Luteibacter rhizovicinus DSM 16549: one gene and its partner. The protein of the gene in region 1 interacts with the protein of each later gene in a pairwise test. Links are inferred from orthologs where the notes say so. Each region holds a gene or a part of one and is shown on either strand. Other genes may lie near its edges.

Region 1 (5,461 bases):
CAATGCCGAAGGCTACGGCTTCCTCCGTCCCGACGAGAGTGGCGAGGAAGATCTCTACCTCTCGCCCGCGCAGATGCGCAGCGTGCTGCACGGTGACCGCGTGCTGGCCAGCGTGGTCGGTATCGACCGCCGCGGCCGTCGCCAGGGTGCGATCGTCGAGGTGCTCGAGCGCCGTTCGCCGCGCCTGGTCGGCCGTGTGGTCATTGAAAACGGCGTGACCCTGGTCGAGCCGGACGACCGCCGCCTGCACCAGAACATCATGATTCCCGCAGGCCGCGAGTCCGGGGCCAATTCCGGTGAGATCGTGGTCGTCGAGATCACCGACCCGCCGACCCCGCACCGGGGCCCGATGGGCACGATCCGCGCCGTCCTCGGCCAGCGCCTGCAGCCGTCCCTGGTCGTCGAGATGGCGATCGCCAGCCACGACCTCCCGCACGAGTTCCCGCAGCAGGTGGTTCGCCAGACCGAGGAAGTCGAGCCGAAGGTCACCTCCGAGGAGCGCAAGGGTCGTGTCGACGTTCGCAAGCTGCCGCTGGTCACCATCGACGGCGACGACGCCCGCGACTTCGACGATGCCGTCTATGCCGAGCCTTTGAAGGACGGCGGTTTCCGCCTTGTCGTGGCCATCGCCGACGTCTCGCATTACGTGCCAGTCGGCACGCCGCTGGACGTCGAAGGCTACAACCGCAGCACGTCCACGTACTTCCCCGGCTTCGTCGTACCCATGCTGCCGGAGACGCTGTCGAACGGTATCTGCTCGCTCATGCCCAAGGTGGAACGCCTGTGCATGGTCTGCGACATGGAGATCGACGAGGAAGGCGACGTCACGCGCTCGAAGTTCTACGACGCGGTGATGTTCTCGCACGCACGTCTCACCTATAACAAGGTGTGGCAGGCCGTCGGCGAGCGCAACGCCGATGTGCGCCAGGAAATCTCCGACGTGCTTCCGCACATCGAGTCCCTGCATCGCCTCTACAAGGTGATGGCCAAGGCGCGCAAGCGTCGCGGTGCGATCGATTTCGAAACGCCGGAAGTGAAGTTCCGCATCGGCCCGGCAGGCGATGTCGAATCGATGGGCGCCTCCGACCGCAACGACGCGCACAAGATGATCGAGGAATGCATGATCGCCGCGAACGTGCAGGCGGCGCGCTACCTCACCAAGCGCAAGATTCCCGCGTTGTATCGCGTGCATGCACCGCCGCCGGCCGAGAAGTACGAAGACCTCCTGCGTTTCCTCAAGGAGTTCAAGCTGAAGATGCCGCCGGCGGACGAAGTCACGCCTGCGGATTTCTCGGCCCTGCTCAAGCGCGTGCACGATCGCCCCGAAGCCGAGCTCATCCAGTCGGTGCTGCTGCGTTCGCAGAGCATGGCGATCTACCACCCGGAGAACCAGGGCCACTTCGGCCTGGCGCTGGATGCGTATGCGCACTTCACCTCGCCGATCCGTCGCTATCCCGACCTGCTCGTGCATCGCGCCATTCGTTATGCGCTGAGCAAGGGCAAGCCGGCCGACTACGTCTACAGCGACACGCAGATGGCGGCCATGGCCGTGCATTGTTCGCAGCGTGAGCGTCGTGCCGAAGAGGCCGAGCGCGATGTGGACGAGCGCTTCAAGTGCGCCTGGATGGAGAAGCATGTTGGCGAGGAATTCGCCGGTACCATCACGGGCGTGACCTCGTTCGGTCTGTTCGTCGAGCTCGCGGCGTCGCGCGTATCCGGTCTCGTGCACGTGTCGCAGCTGCCGAATGACTACTACAAGTTCGATCCCATTCGTCATCTGCTTAGCGGCGAGCGCACGGGTTCCACGTATCGTCTCGGCGACTACGTGAGTGTGCAGGTGCTTCGCGCCAGCCTGGAAGATCGCAAGATCGACTTCCGTCTGGTCGCGCGCCTGGCCCAGTTGCCGAAGCCCGCGCCGAAGGTCGCGGTAGCCGCGCCGGTCGCCGAGAGCTCGGGCATGGCCAAGGCGGGCAAGGCCATCGGCCGCGCCGCGAAGAAGGCGATGGACAGCATCTTCGGCAAGAAGAAGACCAAGGCTGCGGTTGCGGTCGAGGCGCCTGCGGCGCATCATCCGGCCCCCGCGCCGGCATCGCGACGTCGCACGGCCGAGCCGGCCGCGAGCGAGCCGTCGCCGTCCCGGTCACCGCGTCGTCGTTCCGCAGCGCAGGCACCGGTACACGAGCAGCCCGCCCGGGGCGAGCGCCCGGCACGTTCCGAGCGCCCGGCACGTTCCGAGCGCCCGGCACGTGGTGAGCAGCCGGCACGTGGTGAGCAGTCAGCCGGAAGGTCGACTGCCAGGAAGACCGCGACGAAAAAAACCGCCGTGACGAAGACGACGACCCGGCAGGCGCCGGTCGCGACGTCGGAAACACCGGCACCGGCCAAGAAATCGGCACGGCGTCGGTCGCGTAAACCCAGGAGCAAGCCAGAAGCATGAGTGAGTCGTGGATCGTAGGAATCAATCCGGTCGAGGGCGCCCTCGCCAACGACCCGGATCGTGTCCGTGAAGTTCTGATCGAACAGAACTCGAAGAATGCGCGCGTGGTCGAGATCGCCGCGCTGGCGCGCAAGCTCGGCATCATCCTGAAACCGGTGAGCAAGGAGCAGCTCGAGAAGCTCGGTGGCGAAGCACGTCACCAGGGCGTTATCGCGCTATACGACACCCCGCCGTTGCGTGACGAGAGTCATTTGCCGGCGCTTCTCGACGCAGCGGGTGGCAACGCCTTCGTGCTGGTGCTCGACGGCGTGACCGATCCGCACAACCTGGGCGCCTGCCTGCGTAGTGCGGCGGCGGCAAACGTCACCGCGGTCGTGGTGCCGAAGGACCGTGCGGTCGGTATCACGCCGACCGTTCGTCGCGCCTCGGCCGGCGGGGCCGACCTGATCCCCTTGATTGCCGTGACCAACCTGGCTCGTGCCCTGCGCATGCTCAAGGATGCCGGCGTGTGGATTACGGGGTTGGACGGCGACACCGACAAGTCGATCTACGACATGGACCTGAAGGGGCCCATCGCACTGGTCATGGGTAGCGAGGGTGACGGTATGCGTCGTCTCACGCGCGACACCTGCGACTTCGTGGCGAAGATCCCGATGCCCGGCGGCATGGAGAGCCTGAATGTCTCCGTCGCCACCGGCGTGGTTCTGTTCGAAGCCCTGAGGCAGCGAGGAGCAAAACGATGAGCAGCATGATGTGGCATGACTGGGCCGGCCTGGTCGGCGTGGCACTGGTGTTGGTCGCGTTCTTCCTGCTCCAGGCCCACAAGCTCTCGGGGCAGGGCTATACCTACCAGGTGATGAACCTGGTCGGCGCCTTCGGCATCCTGCTTTCGTTGATCTTCGGCATGTTCAACCTGCCGGCGTTCCTGCAGGAAATGGCCTGGTTCCTGATCAGCGTCTACGGCATCGTCCGCGGCGTGAAGGCACGCAAGGCGGCGGTGATCACCCCGGATAGCCTGCCCTGATCGTCGGGTCAGCGAGGGGTTACACACCCTCGGTATAATGGGTGCAGATCGGCGCAAGGCCGGTCTGCCCCTGGGGACGACCCCAGGGCGCGCAGCAACTCCGCGGGGACGACCCCGCTTCTGCGGAGCCACACCATGTATTGGTTCGTGCTTGTTCTGGCGGGTCTTTTCGAGATCGCCTGGGCCGTTGGCCTGAAATACACCGAGGGCTTTACCAAGCTCATTCCCAGCGTGCTTACCGGCACCGCCATGGTGATAAGCATCGTGCTGCTGGCGTATGCGACGAAAAAGTTGCCCTTGGGTACCGCTTATGCGGTGTGGACCGGTATCGGCGCGGTCGGCGCGGTGACTCTCGGGATCATCCTGTTTGGGGAGTCCGCGCAGCCGTTGCGGCTGCTTTGCGTCGGGTTGATCGTGGTGGGGATTCTTGGGTTGAAGCTGACGGCTTGAGGCGTTGGCGCGGAGAGCATCGCCGATAAATCGGCTCCCACATAGAGCACGCCGTCGCCGGCTTTCGCTTTCTGTGGGAGCCGATTCAGCGGCGAAGGGTGCTCGCGAAACCGCCAGGTACCGCGACACCCCTCACCGGCAAAATCAAAACTCCGGATTGGCCGTCGTATCTTTCTTGACCCGCGGTGCCACCAGCGGCTCGCCGTTCACCACGAACCAGACGTTCTCCGCGATGTTCGTCGCGTGATCGCCGATGCGCTCGATGTTCTTCGCCATGAACAACAGGTGCGTGCACGGCGTGATGTTGCGCGGATCTTCCATCATGTAGGTGAGCAGGGCGCGGAACACCAGGGTGTATTCCTCGTCCAGGCGCGCATCGGCTTTCCAGACTTCGTAAGCGGCTTCGGCATCCTGCTCGTCGTACGCCTTGAGCACGTCGCGCAGCTCCTGGATGGCGAGCTCGGCGAGATTGGCCAGGCCGCCGACGACAGCGATGGGCGCCACGCGGCTGAGCGGAATCGACCGCTTGGCCACGTTCGCGGCGTAGTCGCCGATACGCTCGATGTCCGCGGCAATGCGCAGCGCGGCGAACACGTTGCGCAGGTCGCCGGCGATCGGTGCGCGCAGGGCGAGCAGGCGAACGACGTCCTGGCTGATTTCCTGTTCGAGCGCGTCGATCGCGTCGTCATTGTCGACGACGCGCTGGGCAGCGCGCTCGTCACGGCGTTCGACCACGTCGATGGCGGCTTCGAGCTGGGCGACGGCGAGCTCGCCCATCTTGACGATCTCGCGCGTGAGGCGCTTCAGTTCGTCGTCGTAGCTCTTGATGATGTGCTGGTGCGGAGTGTTCATCGCGTGCCTCGGTAGGGGGCTTAGCCGAAACGGCCGGTAATGTAGTCTTCGGTCTGCTTTTTGTTCGGCTTGGTGAAGATCTTTTCGGTCCGGTCGAACTCGATCAGCTCACCCATGTACATGAAGGCGGTCATGTCCGAGCAGCGTGCAGCCTGCTGCATGTTATGGGTGACGATGACGATGGTGAACTGGCTTTTCAGCTCTTCCACCAGCTGTTCGATACGGCTCGTGGCGATCGGATCGAGCGCGGAGGTCGGTTCGTCGAGCAGCAGCACTTCCGGCTTCAGCGCGATACCGCGGGCGATGCACAGGCGCTGCTGCTGACCGCCGGAGAGGCCGAGTGCGCTCTGCTTGAGCTTGTCCTTCACTTCGTCCCACAGCGCGGCGCCGCGCAGGGCCTGTTCGACACGACCTTCCATGTCGGTGCGGTTGAGCTTCTCGTGGTGACGAATGCCATAGGCGACGTTCTCGAAGATGGTCATCGGGAACGGGACCGGCTTCTGGAACACCATGCCGACCTTGCTACGCAGGCGGTTGAGCGAGTACTTCGGGTCGAGGATATTTTCGCCGTCGAGCACGATCTCGCCGCTGGCGCGCAGGTTCGGATAGATCGCGTAGATGCGGTTGAAGATGCGCAGCAGGGTGGACTTGCCGCAGCCGGACGGCCCGATGATGGCGGTGACCTTCTTTTCCGGCAC
Region 2 (4,704 bases), 620 kb from region 1 along the record:
GCGCACACCGCCGAGCACGGCCGTGGCCAGTTCGCGGCGATGACCGTCGTCACGCAGACGGGTTTCTTCCGCCGGGTTGGTGATGAACGCGGTCTCGACCAGGATCGACGGAACGTCCGGCGAGCGCAGCACGACGAAGTTGGCGCGCTCGACATAGCCGCGATGCGTCGGGCCCAGGCGACCCAAGGCCTTGAGCACGTTGCCGGCGATGGATTCGCTGGCCTGCATGGCGTAGCCCTGCTGGAGGTCCAGCAGGACGGCGGCAAGACTGTCGTCCTTGTCGTCGAGCGAAACGCCGCCGACCAGATCGGCGCGGTTTTCACGATCGGCCAGCCAGCGTGAGGCCTCACTGGTCTTGCCGCGCGGGGACAGCACCCAGACGGAGGAGCCCTTGGCGTCGCCGTTCTTGAAGGCGTCGGCGTGGATGGACACGAACATGTCCGCGTTGTGCTCCCGCGCGATTTCGTAGCGCCGCTTCAACGGAATGAAGTAGTCGCCGTTGCGCGTCAGAACGGCCTGCATGCCGGGCTGGCGGTTGATCTGGTCAGCCAGTTCGCGGGCCACCTGGAGGGTGACGTCCTTCTCGCGAAGGCCGGTCGCGCCTTTCGCGCCCGGATCTTCGCCGCCATGACCGGCGTCGATGGCGACCACCACCTTGCGGTCACCGGTGGGCAGCATGGGAGGCTTGCCCGCCGGCACCGACTTGCTGCGCGAGTTGCGGCTGCCGCGTGTCGGCAGGGGCGCCTGCGCTGGCGCGGATGCCTCAGCGTCGTCGTCGTTGCCAGCTGACGCGACGGACGGCGAGTCGTGGTCGGCGGCCGGGGGCGGGTTGTCGCCCGGATCGCTCTGCCCACCCGGATAGAGATCCAGCACCAGGCGATAGCCGTAGTCGCCGGCCGGCTTGAGCAGGAAGCTCTTCGGCTTCGCCCTGGGATCGACCGTCGCGACCAGCCGCGCCGAGCCACCCTGCTTGCTCACGCTCATCGATTTGAACAGGCCTTGTCCGCCCGGCGCCGAAAAATCACCCGTCACCGAGCTACCCGCGATATCCAGCACGACGCTGCCGGGCACATCGCCCTGCGACATCTTGTAGGCGGCCGGACCGGACAGATCGAAGACCACGCGGGTGTATTCCGGACCCGCCCAGGCGCGGGCTGCTTTCACGTCGGCAGCCGAAACGGCGACAGCCGTCAGCGTCGCGATGGCGGTCACGCACGCAAGCAGGCCAAGTTTGATAGTCATTCCCCTCATACGGCCCGGATTGAACTGCAAGCGCCCGACGAATGCAAGACGTTTTCCCTTGATAATCCATAACCTGCGAAACCTTCGTCAACCGGCGTACAGGAATGTGCCGCAAGCGACACGTCGTCGCATGCCGAAAAACCCCTGTTTTCAGGGATAAAGGCCGTAAACCGCGGACAAGGGCGCATGCTAGGCCTGCGGTGTCGGCGCCAGGGTCAGCGCGGCGACGATCTGCTCGCCCTTAGGCGACGTCGGCTCGAGTCGGACCGCCCTGCCCGGCCCTTCGTGACGAAAACTCAAGGCCAGATCGACGGGCGGCAAGGCACCGGCACCCCGTTCCGGCCATTCCACCAGGACGATGGCGCCGGGCTCCGCCAGGCTGTCCAGGCCCAGCCACTCCAGCTCGCCCGGATCGGCGATGCGATAAAGATCCAGATGGAAGGCCTGCCGCTCGCCGAGCTCGTAGCCCTCGACCAGGCTGTAGGTCGGACTCTTGACCCGCTCGCCGACACCGAGCGCCTTGAGAAAGGCGCGGGCGAACGTGGTCTTGCCCGCGCCCAGGTCGCCATAAAGAAAAGCGACGAGGCCGTCGGCGTCGAGAACGTCCGCCAGTCGGCGACCCAGCGCCATGGTGGCCTCCTCGTCCGCGAGGATCAGCTCGGCGACGGCGCTCATGCGTCCAGCCCATTGACGAGGCGGCGCAGTGGCTCGAGCAGGTCGCCGGCAAGCAGCCCGCGCTCGCCCATCTGGGCGGCGACGTCACCAGCCCGGGCATGCAGGCTCACGCCAAGGCAGGCTGCCTCATAGGCGTTACACCCCTGCGCCAACAGCGCCGCGATGATCCCGGTGAGGGTGTCACCCATGCCTCCACTGGCCATGCCCGGGTTACCCCAGGGGCAGACGGCGACCTCGCCGGCCGCCGAGGCGATCAGGCTGCCGTTGCCCTTGAGCACGACCACCGCCTTGAAGCGCCTGGCCATTTCACGCACGGCAGCGAAGCGATCGGCCTGCACGGCTTTCGTGTCGATACCCAGCAAGCGACCGGCCTCGCCGGGATGCGGCGTCAGCACGACTATCCTGGGCAGGGACCGCTCTTCGGCATGGAGCAGGTTCAGGCCATCGGCGTCGAGCACCGTCGGCAGATCGGCGTCGAGCGCGGTGGTCCATAGAGCGTGCCCCCAGGCTGCCTGACCCAGGCCGGGACCGAGTGCGAGCACCGAGGCCTTTTCCAGCATGGGTTGCAGGGCCTGCGGGCCGTTGACGCCGTGCGCCATCAGCTCCGGCCGCGCGGCATTCATGGCCAGCACGTGCTCGTCTCGGGTGGCGACACTGACCAGACCGGCGCCCGTGCGCAGCGCGGCCTCGGCAGCCATGCGCACCGCCCCGCCCATGCCATGGTCACCGCCGATGGCGAGCACGTGGCCGTTCGTTCCCTTGTTCGACTCGCGCGGCCGCGGTGGCAGGTGCCCGGGCAGCAGGAGATGCGAATCCGGCGAGTCGAACAGCGTTTCCGGAAGCCCGAGCGTATGCAGCGCGATGTCGCCGGCGACTTCGCAGTGAAAGGTATGCAAACCGCGCTTGTGCACGATGAACGTAGCGGTCGCCTCCGCGCGGATCGCCACGCCGGGCGTGGCGCCCGTGTCGGCGGAGAGGCCCGAGGGAAGATCGAGCGCCAGGATGGGTGCGCCATACGCGTTCATGGCCTCGATCGCCTGGCGTGCATCCCCTTCGGGCGCCCGGTTCAGACCGGTGCCGTAGATCGCGTCGACCAGCACGTCGGCCGGCGGGAGTGCCGTCCAGGTCGCCAGGGAAACCGGCTCACCACCCGCCGCGACGAAGGTGTCGCGAGCCCTGATGGCATCGACGCCCCTGGGTTCGCCGAGAGCGACCAGATCGACGTCCAGGCCGGCGGCAAGTGCGTCGCGAGCCACCAGATAGCCGTCGCCGCCGTTGTTGCCCGCACCACAGACCACCCGTAGCCGCTCGGCCACCGGCCAGCGCTCGTGCAACATGGCGAAGGCTGCCGCCGCCGCACGTGTCATCAGCTCGAATCCCGGGATCCCGAGCTCGGCCGTCGCGCGCTGGTCGATCGCGCGGGCCTGCGCTGAAGTGAAGAGAGCGGTGCCGAGTTTGGGTGCGGTCATCGGGGGATTATAGAAGGGGCAAGTAGAATGCACGTATGTCCGCCCCACCCTCCATCGACTACGCCATCCTCGCCACTGACATCAAGGCGTGGGCACGCGAGCTCGGGTTTGCCGACGTCGGCATCTCCGGCACCGACCTCGGCAACGACGAGGCCTACCTGGAGCGCTGGCTGGCGGACGGCCATCACGGCGAGATGGAATACATGTCCCGTCACGGAACGCGTCGCAGCCGCCCTGCCGAACTCGAGCCCGGCACCCTGCGCGTGGTCTCCGTCCGTATGGATTACATCCCCCCCGGCACCGCGAATGCGTGGGAGGTGATCAACGATGGCGACAAGGCCTACGTGGCCCGGTACGCACTCGGCCGTGATTATCACAAGGTCATGCGCAACCGACTGCAGAAGCTCGCCGCGCGCATCGGCGAGCGCATCGGCGACTTCGGCTACCGCGCGTACGTCGACTCCGCCCCCGTGCTCGAAAAGGCACTCGCCCGTAATGCCGGCCTCGGCTGGATCGGCAAGCACACCGTTGTGATCAACAAGCGCGCCGGCTCGTATTTCTTCCTCGGCGAGCTGTACACCGATCTCCCCTTGCCGGTGGACGAGCCCGCCACCGCGCATTGCGGCAGCTGCCGGCGCTGCATCGACATCTGCCCGACCCAGGCCATCGTCGCGCCGTATCGCCTGGACGCGCGCAAATGCATCTCCTACCTCACCATCGAACTGAAGGGCAGCATCCCCGAAGAACTACGCGCGCCGATCGGCAACCGTATCTTCGGTTGCGACGACTGCCAGCTGATCTGCCCCTGGAACAAGTTCGCACAAGAAGCGACCGAGCCCGACTTCGCGCCACGTCATAGCCTGGATGGACCGAAGCTGGTGGATCTCTTCGCATGGACCGAAGCGGAGTTCCTGTCCCGCACCGAAGGCATGGCGATCCGCCGCACCGGCTACGAAGGCTGGCTGCGCAATCTCGCCGTTGGATTGGGCAACGCACCGACGAGCACCGAGATTCTCACCGCACTCGAAGCACGCGCGGATGATCCGTCGGACGTCGTGCGTGAACACGTGGCCTGGGCTCGTGCGCAACATGCGTTGCGCTCGAGCTCGTAACACTTGAGCGTCTCGCGCAGGAGACCTTGGTGTCCACCCTCCCCAGCGAGGGTGGGCACCGAAGGCTCTGCGCGACGAACCTCCACGCGAGCGGCGGCGCGAGCCGCTCAAAACGCGCACTCGCAACGCGAGTGAACCGATACGCCAAAAAAAGCCCGGCGCAAGGCCGGGCTCGGTTAACACATGTTTGCAGCAATCAAACCATG

What was found.
Region 2: the proteins of rlmB (region 1) and tsaE interact in binary tests that used the Escherichia coli proteins (3 or more experiments, as listed by UniProt). The link is inferred for Luteibacter rhizovicinus DSM 16549 from one-to-one orthologs.

The regions. Positions count from the first base shown.
Region 1 is NZ_CP017480.1:3,319,088-3,324,548, forward strand. The notes cover bases 1,308-4,306. They hold rlmB (23S rRNA (guanosine(2251)-2'-O)-methyltransferase RlmB), read left to right. Parts: upstream 1,308-2,433; coding sequence 2,434-3,180; downstream 3,181-4,306. Other genes in these bases: rnr (ribonuclease R), read left to right, coding at 1,308-2,437; BJI69_RS15250 (CBU_0592 family membrane protein), read left to right, coding at 3,177-3,461; sugE (quaternary ammonium compound efflux SMR transporter SugE), read left to right, coding at 3,597-3,911; phoU (phosphate signaling complex protein PhoU), read right to left, coding at 4,056-4,306. In the rest of the region: more of rnr, read left to right, coding at 1-1,307; more of phoU, read right to left, coding at 4,307-4,763; phosphate ABC transporter ATP-binding protein PstB, read right to left, coding at 4,784-5,461. UniProt on the Escherichia coli protein: Specifically methylates the ribose of guanosine 2251 in 23S rRNA.
Region 2 is NZ_CP017480.1:2,698,904-2,703,607, reverse strand. Bases 175-3,174 are described here. They hold tsaE (tRNA (adenosine(37)-N6)-threonylcarbamoyltransferase complex ATPase subunit type 1 TsaE), read right to left. Parts: upstream 1,918-3,174; coding sequence 1,432-1,917; downstream 175-1,431. Other genes in these bases: BJI69_RS12280 (bifunctional ADP-dependent NAD(P)H-hydrate dehydratase/NAD(P)H-hydrate epimerase), read right to left, coding at 1,914-3,174; BJI69_RS12290 (N-acetylmuramoyl-L-alanine amidase), read right to left, coding at 175-1,251. Outside these bases: more of BJI69_RS12290, read right to left, coding at 1-174; more of BJI69_RS12280, read right to left, coding at 3,175-3,386; tRNA epoxyqueuosine(34) reductase QueG, read left to right, coding at 3,422-4,498; BJI69_RS12270 (class II 3-deoxy-7-phosphoheptulonate synthase), read right to left, coding at 4,695-4,704. UniProt on the Escherichia coli protein: Required for the formation of a threonylcarbamoyl group on adenosine at position 37 (t(6)A37) in tRNAs that read codons beginning with adenine.